Endozoicomonas sp. GU-1: one gene and its partner. The protein of the gene in region 1 interacts with the protein of each later gene in a pairwise test. Links are inferred from orthologs where the notes say so. Each region holds a gene or a part of one and is shown in the gene's direction. Other genes may lie near its edges.

Region 1 (7,647 bases):
TCGGACGAGGTGGTAGAGCAGCTGTTCAAGGAAGTGGAAGCGAATGAAGGGTATCAGCTGACGGTGGATCTCCAGCGCGAAGTGGTGGTTAAGCCTGATGGCGCAGAGTTGCCATTCAATATTGATGCATTTCGTCGTCACTGCCTGGTCAATGGTCTGGATGATATTGGCCTGACCTTGCAGGATGCGGATCAGATCCGCCATTTTGAACAGCGTTATAAAGCAGATAACCCCTGGCTGTTCGCCAGTAAAAATAATTAACAGCGGAGCTTTTCATGAGCAAGCAGATGTTATGTCTTCCAGGTGATGGCATCGGCCCTGAGATTATGGCTGAGGCCCTGAAAGTACTGGATGCGGCCAAACTGCGTTTTGGGCTCGATATTGAAGTCAGTCATGGTCTGGTGGGCGGTGCGGCCATTGATCAATATGGTGTTCCGCTGAGTGAAGAAACCCTGGCGCTGGCCAGGAATGCCGATGCGATCCTGTTCGGTTCGGTGGGTGGTCCGAAGTGGGATGATCAACCCATGGCGAACCGTCCTGAAAAAGGGCTGTTGCAACTTCGCGCTGAACTGGACCTTTTTGCCAACCTTCGTCCGGCCATTCTTTTCCCGCAACTGGCCGAAGCTTCCAGTTTGAAGCCTGAGCTGGTGGCTGGTCTGGATATTCTTATTGTGCGGGAGCTGACCGGGGGCATCTATTTTGGTGAGCCCCGTGGCGTCCGTACCCTGGAAAATGGCGAACGGGAAGGTTATAACACCTACGTCTATCGGGAGTCTGAAATCCGTCGTATCGCCAGGGTGGCTTTTGATGCAGCCCGAAAGCGGGGTGGACGACTCTGTTCGGTGGACAAGTCCAACGTGCTTGAAGTGACCGGTCTCTGGCGGGAGGTGGTTATTGCCGAGTCTGCCGGTTACAACGATGTTGAGCTGAGCCATATGTACGTTGATAATGCCGCCATGCAGCTGGTTCGGGCTCCGAAACAGTTTGATGTGATGGTGACCGGTAATATGTTCGGTGACATCCTCAGCGACTGTGCGGCAATGTTGACCGGCTCGATTGGTATGTTGCCATCAGCCTCCCTGAACGAAAAGAACCAGGGAATGTATGAGCCGGTGCACGGTTCGGCACCGGATATCGCCGGGGAGAACAAGGCGAACCCTCTGGCGCAGATTTTGTCCCTGGCGATGTTGCTTCGCTATTCGTTGGCCGAAGCTGTCGCTGCGGATGCCATTGAAAAAGCGGTCAGCGATGTTCTGGATAAAGGCTATCGTACCGGGGATATCGCCTCTGAAGGTTGTCAGTTGGTGGGCACCGCTGCAATGGGTGATGCGGTTGTTGACTGTTTGTTAAATGCATAACAAATATATAATGTTGGCGGCTTCTGTTGTCTGTTTTGAGCAGGGGCCGTTTTTTCGGGGGAGCGCAGTATGAAAAAAGTAGGTTTTGTTGGCTGGCGAGGCATGGTGGGCTCCGTATTAATGGAGCGTATGCAGAAAGAAAACGACTTTGCCCGTTTACAGGGCAAGGGTGTCGAGCCGGTCTTCTTCACCACCTCGCAACTGGGTCAGCCCGGACCTGATGTTGGTGTGCCTGTGGGCGACCTTCAGAATGCCCATGATATAGACGCTCTCAGAGAAATGGACGCTATTATTTCCTGCCAGGGTGGTGATTATACCGGCAAAGTTTTCCAGCCATTGCGTGACAGTGGCTGGCAGGGATACTGGATTGATGCCGCTTCCTCCCTGCGGATGAACGACGATGCTGTGATTATTCTTGATCCCGTCAACCGTGCTGTGATTGACCGTGCGCTGAATGATGGTGTTAAAAATTTTATCGGTGGTAACTGCACCGTTTCCCTGATGTTGATGGCCATCGGCGGGCTCTTTCAGCACAATGCCGTGGAGTGGGTCAGTGCCATGACCTATCAGGCCGCCAGTGGTGCCGGTGCCAGAAATATGCGTGAGCTGATCAGCCAGATGGGCTCTATCCAGAGCAACGTTGCTGCCGAGCTGGCTGACCCGGCCAGTGCGATTCTGGATATTGATCGTAAGACCTCTTCCTTATTAAGAAGCGCTGATCTTCCGCAAAGTGAGTTTGGTGTGCCACTGGCAGGCAGCCTGATTCCTTACATTGATAAAGAGCTGGATAATGGCCAGAGCCGCGAAGAGTGGAAGGCTCAGTCTGAGACCAACAAGATTCTCGGGCTCCAGGCTGCACCGGTTCCTGTGGATGGTATCTGTGTTCGCATTGGAGCCATGCGCTGTCACAGTCAGGCATTGACCATCAAGCTGCGTAACGATATTCCGATGGCGGATATTGACGCGATGATTGCCGGTGCCAATGACTGGGTATCCGTGGTTCCAAACCACCGGGAAGAGACCATGCATCAGTTGACACCCGCAGCGGTCACCGGCCGTCTGGATATTCCGGTGGGCCGCCTGCGCAAATTGAATATGGGACCTGACTATCTGACGGCATTTACTGTGGGTGATCAGCTGTTGTGGGGAGCGGCAGAGCCACTGCGTCGTATGTTGACCATATTGCTCTGAGTGTCTGCTTCTGTATTGAAATAGCGTTCTATAGACAACAGAGGTTTCATACTAAAGGTGAAAGACATGAAGCATTCCCGTTACTTCGTGTCTTACTGCCACTGTATAAATAACAAATAATCAGAAAAAATGAATTATGTTAACGGAACAACAGCTAACAGACTTTGCCAGCAATTTTGTCAAAGTTATTCCCCACTGCCTGCATCTGAATATGTCATTGGTCAAAGCGGATCGTAACGGCATTGAACTGGAAATGCCCTACGACAACCGACTGATAGGGAACCCGGAAACCGGCGTCATTCACTCTGGCGCCATTACCACCCTGATGGACTCCTGTTGCGGCATTTCCGTGTATACCCGTATGGAGCAGCTGGAAGCCTGCCCGACACTGGATCTGCGTATTGACCATATGACCACCGCTCAGCCCGGTAAGCCGGTCCGGGCATTTGCCGAGGCTTATCATATAACCCGTTCCATGGTCTTTACCCGCGGTTTTGCCTACCAGGAACACCGTGATCAACCCATTGCCCATGCCGTAGGCACCTTTATGCGAATAGGACAACACTCCATGAAGCCAGTGCAGGAGCATATGCAATGAAGGAGCAGATCGAACAACCGCCCGGGGACATTTCAAACTTTCCAGGGGAACGGCCTGAAACTGCTTGCCTGATATCAACGCCCTGTATAAAGTCGATGGTTTTTTATCATTTATGTGGTGCTGGCTGACACAAGGTCAACAATGCCCATACTTTCTCTGGCTTGCGGGGCCTTTTATCCATGAACCGAACATACAATATTGCTATTTACGCTGCCGACACACTGGCTGGTGAAACTCTGGTTCGGCAACTGGAAGAATCACTGTTGGATGGTAAGCCGCTACCGGTAATGAGCCTTTATCCGCTTGTGGAGTCTGCACAGGCTTCAGGTTCCGTTGAGTTTCATGGCGAAACACTGGAATTTATTCCCGCTGATGAAGCCGACTTTTCCGCCACTGATTTTCTGGTGATGCCCGCCGGGTGTCAGCGAAATGCCCAGTTGATGACCCAGGCCGTTGAGAGCGGCTGTGTTATTATTGATGCGGCAAAGGGGGCTGCATCCCAGGGTTATACCGTGCCGGTGATGGTTGACTTAAACAGGCATTTTATCGAAGAGGCAATAGATAACCGTTACTTTGCCGTACCCGGATCTGCTGTTGCCTGCTTACTTCCTCTGCTGCAAAAGCTGCACCAGCGGTTTACTCTCAGCCGTATCAATCTGGTGGTTATGCAGCCAGTGGCGGCTCTTGGTAAAAAGGGTGTCGATACCCTGCGTAAGCAAACCATTGAGCTGCTGAACGGCAAGCCAGCAGAGCAGGGTGATTTTTCCGCTCGCCTGGCCTACAACCTGATTCCGGAAGTTGATGCCGAAGAGGGTGAGAAAATCGGCAATGAAGCCGATATGCGCAATGAGCTGCTAGTGGCTTTGGGAGAGGAGTTGGACATCCGTGTGACCTGCATCACAGCCCCGGTATTTTTCGGTGACAGTTATGTTGTTGATCTGGATACTGTCCAACCGGTTGATTTTCAGGAAATACAGTCTTTACTATCAGAACTCCCTGAAATAGTAGCGGCTGATGGCCCTGGCATGCCTACCCTTGAAGACGCTGCGGGAAGCGATCAGCTGCATATTGGCAAACTCCGGCAGCAATCAGATTATGCAACCGACTTGAGTTTCTGGATGGTGGCCGATAGCTTCAAGAGAAGTGCTGTTCATGCTGTTGAATTAATTGGGTTATTGATCAAAGACTTTGCTAAGTGATAACTTAGTTTAACTGCTTGGGGTTCCTCGCTGTATCGAGAAGGGGGGGGCTGCTTTCTTTACAGCTGAAGGCAGAAGGGGCTCAAACAGTCTACGCATAAAACAAGGATTCATGATGAAACTGCAAAAACTTGTCGTAGTGATGTCAGCGCTGGCAGGGGGAATCGCTGCAATGAATTCCCATGCGCTGGGTCTGGGGGAGGTGAAGCTGTATTCAGCTTTGAATCAGCCCCTGGTGGCTGAGATAGAGTTAATGCAGGTCAATGATCTCACTCGCAACGAGATCCTCTCTAACCTGGCCAGCAAAACAGACTTTGAGCGGGCCGGTGTTGAACGTCCTTTCATTTTGAATAATCTGCGGTTTACCACCAAAGTTGGCCCTGATGGCAAAGGTTTGATCAAGGTCACCAGTGACAGCCCGGTCCATGAGCCTTATCTGAATTTCCTGGTGGAGGTGCACTGGCCAAGTGGTCGCCTGTTGAAGGAGTATACGCTTCTACTTGATCCTCCGGCCTTCAATGGTCAAACGTCAGCCCCTGTTGTCAAGCCATCCATTCCGCCCCATTATGGGTCTAACCCTGTGTGGGACCAGCCGCCCAGGGCCAATGGTAACCGGATAAACCGCAACTATGCGCCGTCCCAGGAAGCCGTTGAATATCGTGATTCCGTTCAGCGGCAACCGGTCCAGCGTGTCTCCTCCCGTCGCGATGATGCCTCTTCAGATTTGAGCAGCACACCCGGGACTTACCGGGTGAACAGAAATGACAGCCTCTGGGAAATCGCTGAGAAAGTGCGCCCCGACTCCGAAGTGTCGGTACAGCAAACCATGCTGGCGATTCAGCGTGGCAACCCACAGGCATTTATTGATAACAATATTAATCGCCTCAAGAGCGGGCAGGTCCTGCGGATTCCGGGTCGTAATGAGATGACCAGTCTGACGGTCCGTGAAGCCGTTGCCGATGTATCCAGGCAGAATCGTGAGTGGCGTGGGCGCAGCCAGGTTGCGCAACTGGATGCTACCAGGCGAACGTCATCCGTCGCCTCGGATTCCCGCAAGTCTCTGGATGGTCAGCTGGCCATCGTTTCCGGTGATGCAGCCAGCGGTCGTGGGCAGGATCTCGGTGGCGATGCCGCCGGTGGCAATGCCGTGTTGCAGACCGAGCTGGCCATGACCCGTGAACAGCTTGATAAGCTGAGCCGGGAGAATGCCGAGCTCAAGAGCCGGTTGAAAGATCTGGATGATCAGATTGCTACCCTGAAGCGCCTGGTTGCCTTAAAAGACGATCAGATGGCGGCCTTGCAAAACCAGTCCCGGTCGTTACCCTCCCAGCGCCAGGCAGAGACAGCATCCCCGGGCATGATGTCTACGCTCTTTGGTAACCCTCTGATCATGCTCCTGCTGGCTTTGATACCATTGGGAGGCGCTGGCTGGCTCTTTTATCAGCGGCGCAGGAAACAGCAGGAAGCGCTGGACGACGAAGATGTTGACATTCAACCTGTCAATTTGAATAAGGAGGTACCGATTGATGCCTCCCCAAAGCCAACAGCCTCTCCCAGCGCAGAGGATGAGCTTAAGTTTGATGAAGCGCTGGCCATCGATGATTCGATCATTAATGAAGTAGACGCTGATGGGGAAACCACTGGGCAGACCGAAGACCCGCTGAGTGAAGCCGATATTTATATTGCCTATGGTCGCCTGGATCAGGCTGAGGAACTATTGACTCAGGCAATCTTCAATGAACCGGGAAGGTCTGACCTTAAGCTGAAGCTTGTTGAGGTTCATTCAGAAAGTGGCGATCTTGAAAAGTTCAACCAGGCCTTAGCCGATCTGGAGGCAACCGGCGATGCGGCTGCCATGCGTGCAGCGGAGGAGTTCAAGGCCCGATTCCCTGACGCATTTGCAGGTGTTTCAGCGCCAGACGAGATTGATGGAATACCAGACCTTGATCTGGATGGCCTTGGGCTGGATGGTGATGAGCAGGGATTAGACTCTCTGGATGACCTGGACTTTGACCTGGATGATTTTGATCTGGATGAAGAGCCTGAAGCCGCTGAACAGTTTGAGACCAGCGGGCTTGATGATCTGGATGACCTTGATTTTGGTGTTGAGTCAGACGATGTGCTTGCCCGGGATAGTCAGGCCGCTTTCTCCGATGAAGGCGGTTCCAGCCTTGAAGCTTCTCTGGATGATGACCTGGACTTCCTCTCCGATGGCGATGAGGTTGCCACCAAGCTTGATCTGGCCAGGGCTTATATGGATATGGGAGACAGCGAAGGGGCCTCGACAATCCTGCAGGAAGTTATGGAGCAGGGCAGTGATGAACAGAAGCAGGAAGCGATGTTACTTATGCAGAGTGCTGGAACCCATTGATCGGGTTGATCAACCCTCTACTTCTGAAAGAGCTCTTGTGAGCTCTTTTTTTTGAGACCTTTCCAGAAGGCAACCTACTGATGAGGGTTCAGTCTGCTGGACTCGATAAAGACTCATTCACCTGCTGCACCTTGCCCAGGTTTTTCCAGGCAAGCTCATAATGGCTGGGCGAGTGATCCAGTGCCTGGTTAAGCAGTTGTTCTGCTAATGCCTGATTTCCCGCCAGTAGCGAAAGATAACCGGCATCATTAAAGGCTTCCCAGGACTTCATGGTGGTGCTGAGCAATGAGATGGCCTCTTCCTGTTGATGTTGACGAAGGTATAGCAAGGCAAGATTACGGCTGGCACGACCATAACCGGGCTTGATATTCAGCGCTTTTCTGAAGTGGCTTTCCGCCTGTGGCCATTGACCGGCAAGGTACAGTGAATACCCCAGGTTATTAAGCAGGGTTGGATCATTAGAGGTGAGGGTCAGTGCCTCCCGATAAAAGCGTTCTGCCCGCTGGTAATCTTTGCTCAGATCAGCAAGAACGCCAAGACCATTGAGTGATCGTATTGGCTGATAGCCAGTCATCGCATTACGTTCAGAATGCTCACCAATATTTTCAGACTGCTGTCGCCAAAGTGACACTGCCCTGTGGAGCAGTGCTGCTGCCTGCTTATTTTGCCTGCCTTGCAGCCTGATAAGCCCCAGAGCTTCCAATGCCGCAACAGGATAGGGATGATCGTTCACTACCTGTTGGTAAATACGCTCTGCCAGTGCTTGCTGTCCGGTCTGCTGGTAAAGTCCTGCCAGTTTCAGGCTGGCCAGATAACCCTGATCCCTGGCGTTATCTGTCTCTTTTATTTCCGCATTCTCCATTTCGGGGTTGAACGCATCCTGTAATTCAGCTTTTAAAGCATTGTTTGCCAGCTCAATGGTTCTGACAT
Region 2 (7,441 bases), 2.5 Mb from region 1 along the record:
GGGGTTAGCGTGCCAGATTTCCGGCCATAACCAGGGGCTGTCCAGAAACGTAGTGGATATATCCCAGAGGGTATCGCCTTTCTCAACGGTGTACCTGCTGGGGGAGTCTGCCTTTACCGGGCTATCGAATGCCAGTCCCAGTGAAGACATGCAAAGCAGGATTCCTGCCAGAGCAAAGCGTCTCATTGTCGTCCCGATCCCTTGAATAGTTTTTAGTTTACGTTAGGGCCTGTTGAGTTTTTGTGTGCCACACCAGATTTTCTTCGCTTAGACCATCCGAACAGTGTATCAACCGCTTCAGCCTGTGGGCAATCGGCTCTCTGTTAGTTCTCGGCGTTCATATCTGATTCTCAAGATCAGGTCACATAAATCGCCCTGCATTCTCAGCGCTGGATCAGGAAGAATAAGGCTACTATTAGTTGTTGTTGTAGTTTCCTGAGCCAGTATCCCGGTGTGGCTTTGATAAAGGAGCGGCCTGGATAAAGGAGCGACTTTGAAACAGAACAGCCTGATGTTTCTGGCAGTGTTAGCCTCTGTTGTCAGTTTGCTGGTGATGGCAGAAACGCCCATCCTGCATAAGTCACACGGACTCTCACGATTTGACGATCTTAAATACCCGGAAGGCTTCAGTCACTTCGATTACGTCAATCCTCATGCCCCGAAAAGAGGCAAACTGAATATTGCCGCCATTGGTGTCTTTGATACGTTAAATCCATATTCCCAAACCGGAACCCACATCTCCCAAATCTCACCGCTGCGATTTTTTACTCTGGGTTTTCTCGGTTTGAACGAACCCCTGATGGTGGGGACGGGCGCTTACAGTCCGACCGGCGATGAAGCCCGCTCTGCTTATGGCCTGATTGCCCAATCAGTGGAGTACCCTGACGACAGCCAATGGATAACCTTTAACCTCCACCCCAACGCCCGCTTTCATGATGGCCATTCGATTACGGCAGAGGACGTTGCGTTCTCTTTTGAGTACCTGCGCGCCAAAGGCCCGGTCAAATATCAGATTCAGCTTAAGCCCATTGCGCGTGTTGAGGTTCTTGATCAACACCGGGTTCGCTTTCACTTCAAGAGGTCTGGCAACCGGGATCAACTGTTCTGTGCTGCCGAGCTGCCAGTTCTGCCTGTGCACTACTGGCAAGACGGGCTTAACGGAAAATCCAGACTGACGCCGCCACTGGGCAGTGGCCCCTACAAAATCACCCATGTGGAAGGAGGGTCATCGGTTACCTTTACCCGGGTTAAGGATTACTGGGGGAAGGATCTGCCGGTAAACCGGGGCAAATACAACTTCGATCAGATCACGCTCTATTTCTATCGGGATCTGACCACCGCCTTTGAAGCTTTTAAATCCGGGGCGCTTAGCCTCTATTTTGAACCCATTGCCAAAAACTGGACCAGAGCCTACAACTTTCCCGACATCATCTCTGGCAAAGTGATAAAGGCTGAAATTCCAACCAAAATGATTATTGGCAGCCCAATGGTCGTGTTCAACACCCGCCGGGCTCCCTTTAATGATATTCGGGTAAGAAAAGCGCTTGGCTATCTGCTGGATTTTGAGTGGAGCAATCGGACACTGTTTGAAAACGCCTATGTCCGGGCCAACAGTTACTTTCCAAACTCCATATACGCCGCTTCAGGTCTGCCCTCTGCCCATGAACAGGCGCTGTTAGCCCCATTTCGCACGCAACTGCCCGATGCCCTGTTCCATCAGCCATTTTTATCCCCCAAAACCCGGGGCGATGGTTCGATCAGAGCCCAACAGCAACAGGCTCTGGCACTATTGAATGAAGCAGGCTGGCAGTTCAAGGGGGGCAAACTGGTCAACCAACAGCAAGAACCGCTGACGTTTGAGCTGATCACTTCCAGTCATCTGGCGGACAGGCTTGTTTTGCCATTTAAAAAGAACCTGGCCAGCATCGGTATTGAGCTGAAATACCGGGTTCTCGACATCAGCAACTATTTACAGCGAGTGAGAAAGCTGGATTTTGATACCATGGGTAATGCCTATTCCCTGGGACTCTCGCTGGGCAGTGAGCTATTCAGGTACTTTCACTCCAGTAATGCGGATATACCCGATACCCAGAATCTGGCCGGTATCAAAAACCCGGTGATTGATGCGCTGCTGGAGAAAATACCAAGAGCCGGGAGTCAGAAAGAGCTGGAAACCATTATTCACAGCCTTGACCGGGTGCTGCTTTGGAATCACTACGGTATTCCACTCTGGTACTTTGGCAAAGTCAGACTTGCCCTCCAGAGCAATATCAAGCGACCGGCAATAACCACGGATTACCCAATGATCATCAATACCTGGTGGCAGGCGGAATAAGTCCGGCTAGGTACAGACTGAATTTGCAGATATACTGAAAGGTCAACAAACTTCATTATCGACTGCCTCACCTGAGATCACTGATGGCTCTACTGGAAATACTTGAATACCCTGACCAAAGACTTCGTACGGTTGCCAAACCTGTAGCGGAGGTCAATGACGACATTCGACGTATCGTTGATGACATGCTGGAGACCATGTACGACGCCAAGGGCGTGGGTCTGGCGGCAACCCAGGTGGATATTCATCAGCGCATCGTGGTTATGGATCTTTCTGAAGAGGGTAACGAGCCCCAGGTGCTTATCAACCCAGGCTATGAGCCCATCGGCGATGAAAAGTCCGACTTCCAGGAAGGCTGTCTATCAGTCCCCGGCTTTTATGAACTGCTGGACCGCTACGCTCAAGTGAGACTCACCGCTTTAGATCGCGATGGCAATGAGTACACACGGGATTACGACGGACTGGCAGCGGTCTGTGTCCAGCACGAGCTGGATCACCTGGAAGGAAAACTGTTTATCGACACGCTGTCCCGCCTGAAACAGGACCGTATCAGGAAAAAGCTTGGCAAAAGAAAACACTGATGAAAAGCCTTCGAATTATCTTTGCCGGAACCCCTGAGTTTGCCAGTGCACACCTTCAGGCCATTCTGGATAGTCAACACCAGGTGATCGCCGTCTATAGCCAGCCGGACAGACCTGCAGGGCGTGGTCAGAAACTCCTGCCCTCACCGGTCAAATCCCTAGCTGTTACCCACAATATTCCCGTTTTCCAGCCAAAGTCCCTGAGAAATGCAGACGCTCAGCAGGAACTTGCCGCTCTGGATGCAGATCTGATGGTGGTGGTTGCCTATGGTTTGATTCTGCCACAGGCGGTGCTCGACACTCCAAAGCTGGGCTGTATTAATGTGCATGGCTCCATTTTGCCAAGATGGCGCGGAGCAGCCCCGATTCAGCGGGCTATTGAAGCCGGTGACACTGAGTCCGGTGTCACCATTATGCAGATGGACGCCGGACTGGATACCGGCGACATGTTGCTGAAAGCTTTTTGCCCCATCCACCCAACCGATACCGCATCGGACCTTCATGACCGTCTGATTGCAGTGGGTCAGCCTGCTCTTGTTCAGTCGCTTGATGACATTGCCGCTGGCCATATTCATCCGGAAAAACAGGATGACAACCTGGCAAACTACGCCCATAAGATGAGTAAAGAAGAAGCACGGCTGGACTGGCAAACATCCGCACAGGCCCTGGACCGGCAGATTCGGGCATTCAATCCCTGGCCTGTGGCGATCACCGCGTTGGATGACACGAACATCCGTGTCTGGGAAGCAATAGCCCTGGAAGAAGGCACAACCGAAGCACCGGGAACCCTGATCAAGGCTGATAAAGAGGGTCTGGATATTGCCTGCCATGAAGGCACCCTGCGCATTAAACGGCTGCAGTTGGCTGGAAGCCGTGCAATGACGGTGCAGGAGCTGCTGAACAGCAAAAAAGCGATGTTCAGCACCGGAAAACAATTCAGTTAGGCGCTTTTTTACCTGATATGGCTAAACAATCTTCTGTTCGACAGCTGGCAGCACGGGCGATCACCCGGGTAACTCTGGGCGAATCACTGGGCAGTGTACTGCCGCAGTTGCAGGAAAAACTGTCAAAAAAAGACCAGCCATTATTGGCTGAGCTTTCCTATGGCACACTCCGTTACTACCACCGGCTGGATGCCTGGCTTAAGTTTCTCACCGAGAAACCCCTGAAAGAAAAAGAGCAGGACATTCATAACCTGATTCTGGTTGGTCTGTATCAACTGTTCTTTACCCGCATTCCACCCCATGCCGCCATTGGTGAGACGGTACAGGTAACCCGGACCATGGGTAAGGCCTGGGCCAGGGGCCTGGTCAATGGCATTCTCAGAAATGCCCAGCGCCGGGTTGAAGAGTTGCATGACCTGGAAGAGCGCAGCCCGGTGTGCGACTGGTCACACCCGAAATGGCTGATCAATACCATTAAACGGGCCTGGCCAGAGGATTATCAAGCCATTCTCACGGGTAACAATCAGCCTCCTCCCATGACCCTCCGGGTTAATGAACAGAAGATCAAGCCCGCCAGATACCTGAAAAAACTGCTGGATGACTGTATCACGGCGAAACAGTCCAAAATTGCTCCACAGGCCATCACCCTGGTCAGGCCCAGTGCCGTGGACAAACTACCCATGTTTCATGAAGGAGCTGCCAGTGTTCAGGACGAATCAGCCCAGCTGGCAGCGACCTTGATATCGGCAAAACCCGGTGATCATATTCTCGATGCCTGCTGTGCGCCGGGGGGCAAGACCTGTCACTTGCTGGAACTGAACCCGGATATTACCGTGGATGCACTGGATGCCGATAGCGTCCGCCTGGAAAGAGTGGCTGAAAATCTGCAAAGACTGGGTTTGACGGCGAATGTTCTGTGCGGTGACGCGACAGATCCCGACAGCTGGTTCCCGGGCAAGGCATACGACCACATTCTTCTGGATGCCCCCTGCTCAGCAACCGGCGTTATTCGTCGCCACCCGGATATCAAACTGCTGAGAAAGGCAGAAGATATTGATGCACTGGCTCAGCTGCAACAGAAAATCCTCAAGGCTATCTGGCCGCTGTTGAAACCCGGCGGCACGTTACTTTACGCCACCTGTTCCATCATGCCTCAGGAAAACCATCTGCAGATTGAGCAGTTCCTGTCAGAAACACCCGACGCCAGATTGCAGTCCATTGACGGTCCATGGGGTCACGATACCGGGTTTGGCAAGCAGCTTTTTCCCGGCTCTGGCAGCTCTGTAAACAGCGGCGACGGATTTTTTTACAGCCTGATGGTAAAGATGGATTCCTAAATGAAAATTATCATTCTCGGTGCCGGTCAGGTGGGTGGCACACTGGCAGAAAACCTGGCCAGTGAGGAAAATGACATTACCGTGGTCGATACCGATGCCACGCGACTTCGTGAGCTGCAGGATAAAATCGATATACGAACCATCCAGGGCAAGGCATCGTTTCCCGGGGTTCTGAAACAGGCTGGGGCCGATGAAGCCGATATGCTGGTGGCGGTCACCAACAGTGATGAAGTGAATATGGTGGCCTGCCAGATTGCCTACACACTGTTCCACACGCCGTCCAAAATTGCCCGTATCCGTCAGGCCGCTTACCTGAAAAATGAGAGCCTGTTTGCCAATGCCGCACTGCCGATTGATGTTCTTATCAGCCCGGAGCAAGTGGTTACTAACTACATCAACCGACTGCTGGAGCGTCCCGGAGCCCTTCAGGTTCTCGATTTTGCCGAGGGTCGTGTCCAGCTGGTGGCTATGAAGGCTTATTATGGCGGCCCGCTGGTGGGTCACGAGCTTCGTTATATCCGTGAACACATGCCCAATGTGGATACCCGGGTTGCCGCCATTTTCCGCCGTGGCAATGCCATCATGCCCAAGGGGAACACCGTGATCGAGGTGGACGATGAAGTCTTCTTTATTGCTGCCCGTGAAGATATCCGGGCCGTGATGGGCGAGCTTCAGCGGCTGGATGATGACTACAAGCGCATCATTATTGCCGGTGGTGGCAATATCGGTCTGCGCCTGGCTCAGGCCGTGGAAGACCAATACAAGGTCAAGATCATTGAACACAATATGGAACGTTGCCAGTTCCTGTCAGAAACGCTGACCAAAGCCATGGTTTTCTGTGGCAACGCCTCCGATAAAGAGCTGCTGATCAGTGAGAATATCGAAGATACCGATATCTTCTGTGCGCTGACCAATGACGATGAAGCCAATGTCATGTCCTCCATGCTGGCGAAGCGTCTGGGGGCCCGTAAGGTCATGGCACTGATCAACAATCCCGCCTATGTGGACCTGGTGCAGGGCGGTGAAATTGATATTGCGATTTCTCCACAGCTGGCCACGATTGGCAGCCTGCTCAAGCACGTCAGGCGTGGCGATATAGTAAACGTTCACTCACTGCGCAGAGGCGCTGCTGAAGCAATCGAGGCGATAGCCCATGGTGATGAGCACAGTTCCAAAGTGGTGGGTAAAACCATTCAGGAAGTGGAGTTACCCCAGGGCGCGACCATTGGTGCGATTGTTCGTAATGATCAGGTGCTGATTGCTCACGATACCACCCGAATTGAGTCCGGCGATCATGTGATTCTCTTCCTGACCAATAAGCGCAAAATCCGTGAAGTTGAGCAACTCTTCCAGGTTGGTCTTGGGTTCTTTTAAACCATTGCTTTGTGGTTATCCATCACAGGAAACTATTCCTGACAACTGATGTCCAAGGGAGCTAAATACGATAGCATCGATAGGAAACAACCTTGGACACAAGACTGACCGCCAGCAGAACGGCCACGCCGCCTGATCCTGCCAGTATCGGAACTGACCAGCAAAGCACCGACCTCATTAAAAGATGGTCCACTGCTGGCCGACCTGTAGCAATAGTGAGCCCAATGGTTTCTGTCAAAGCAGATACACCCGTTCATGCAATGACCGGAACCACAACAGCACAAGATGTCACCATCGACCAAGAAACGGCCTACCGTTGGCTGCTAGCGGCATTCCGGATGAGTGAACAACAGACAACAGGTCATAATGAAAGCTCAGCCCCCTCAGCAAGCGGTGGAGAACTGCTGATGAGCAACCCGGCTGCCACCAATGATACAGAGTCTGACTTGTTGGTAACGTCGGTGATTGATTTACCACCCAGGTGTAATATCCTTTAGCCCCCTTTTTTATCTGACAAAAGTCGTTCAGGCTTTATTTTTCCCATGGATTGGGAGTAACCTGCTACAGCATAAAATTAGAATTTCTTATAGCCATTATAAGAACGCAACATGGCAGTTTGTTTGAGCGCCCGGCAATTTCTTACTCCATATCGCCGGGTGCTTGCACTGGATGAAGCAGGAGCACCATGCAGTTTCAGGTTATTCTTCCCATTTTGGGCATTTTGTTAATTTTGTTCAGTACGTCCAGCCTTCCTCCGATTGTCGTGGCACTGCTTTATCAAGAGCAGGAAATGACCATTTTCATCTACACCTTCCTATTGACACTAATGCTGGGCGTTCTCCTCTGGTTCCCTTTCCGGCATATCAAGGA

The links.
Region 2: the proteins of O3276_RS05210 (region 1) and def interact in binary tests that used the Escherichia coli proteins (3 or more experiments, as listed by UniProt). The link is inferred for Endozoicomonas sp. GU-1 from one-to-one orthologs.

The regions. Positions count from the first base shown.
Region 1 is NZ_CP114771.1:1,269,467-1,277,113, reverse strand. The notes cover bases 2,380-5,336. They hold O3276_RS05210 (Asd/ArgC dimerization domain-containing protein), read left to right. Parts: upstream 2,380-3,326; coding sequence 3,327-4,346; downstream 4,347-5,336. Other genes in these bases: O3276_RS05205 (motility hub landmark protein FimV), read left to right, coding at 4,459-5,336; O3276_RS05215 (PaaI family thioesterase), read left to right, coding at 2,686-3,147; asd (aspartate-semialdehyde dehydrogenase), read left to right, coding at 2,380-2,549. Also shown: leuD (3-isopropylmalate dehydratase small subunit), read left to right, coding at 1-261; leuB (3-isopropylmalate dehydrogenase), read left to right, coding at 276-1,358; more of asd, read left to right, coding at 1,428-2,379; more of O3276_RS05205, read left to right, coding at 5,337-6,717; O3276_RS05200 (tetratricopeptide repeat protein), read right to left, coding at 6,806-7,647.
Region 2 is NZ_CP114771.1:3,751,124-3,758,564, reverse strand. Bases 1,417-4,167 are described here. They hold def (peptide deformylase), read left to right. Parts: upstream 1,417-2,418; coding sequence 2,419-2,916; downstream 2,917-4,167. Other genes in these bases: rsmB (16S rRNA (cytosine(967)-C(5))-methyltransferase RsmB), read left to right, coding at 3,878-4,167; fmt (methionyl-tRNA formyltransferase), read left to right, coding at 2,916-3,860; O3276_RS15715 (extracellular solute-binding protein), read left to right, coding at 1,417-2,335. Outside these bases: O3276_RS15720 (LysM peptidoglycan-binding domain-containing protein), read right to left, coding at 1-150; more of O3276_RS15715, read left to right, coding at 494-1,416; more of rsmB, read left to right, coding at 4,168-5,197; Trk system potassium transporter TrkA, read left to right, coding at 5,198-6,571; O3276_RS15690 (hypothetical protein), read left to right, coding at 6,664-7,068; O3276_RS15685 (TrkH family potassium uptake protein), read left to right, coding at 7,257-7,441. UniProt on the Escherichia coli protein: Removes the formyl group from the N-terminal Met of newly synthesized proteins. Requires at least a dipeptide for an efficient rate of reaction. N-terminal L-methionine is a prerequisite for activity but the enzyme has broad specificity at other positions.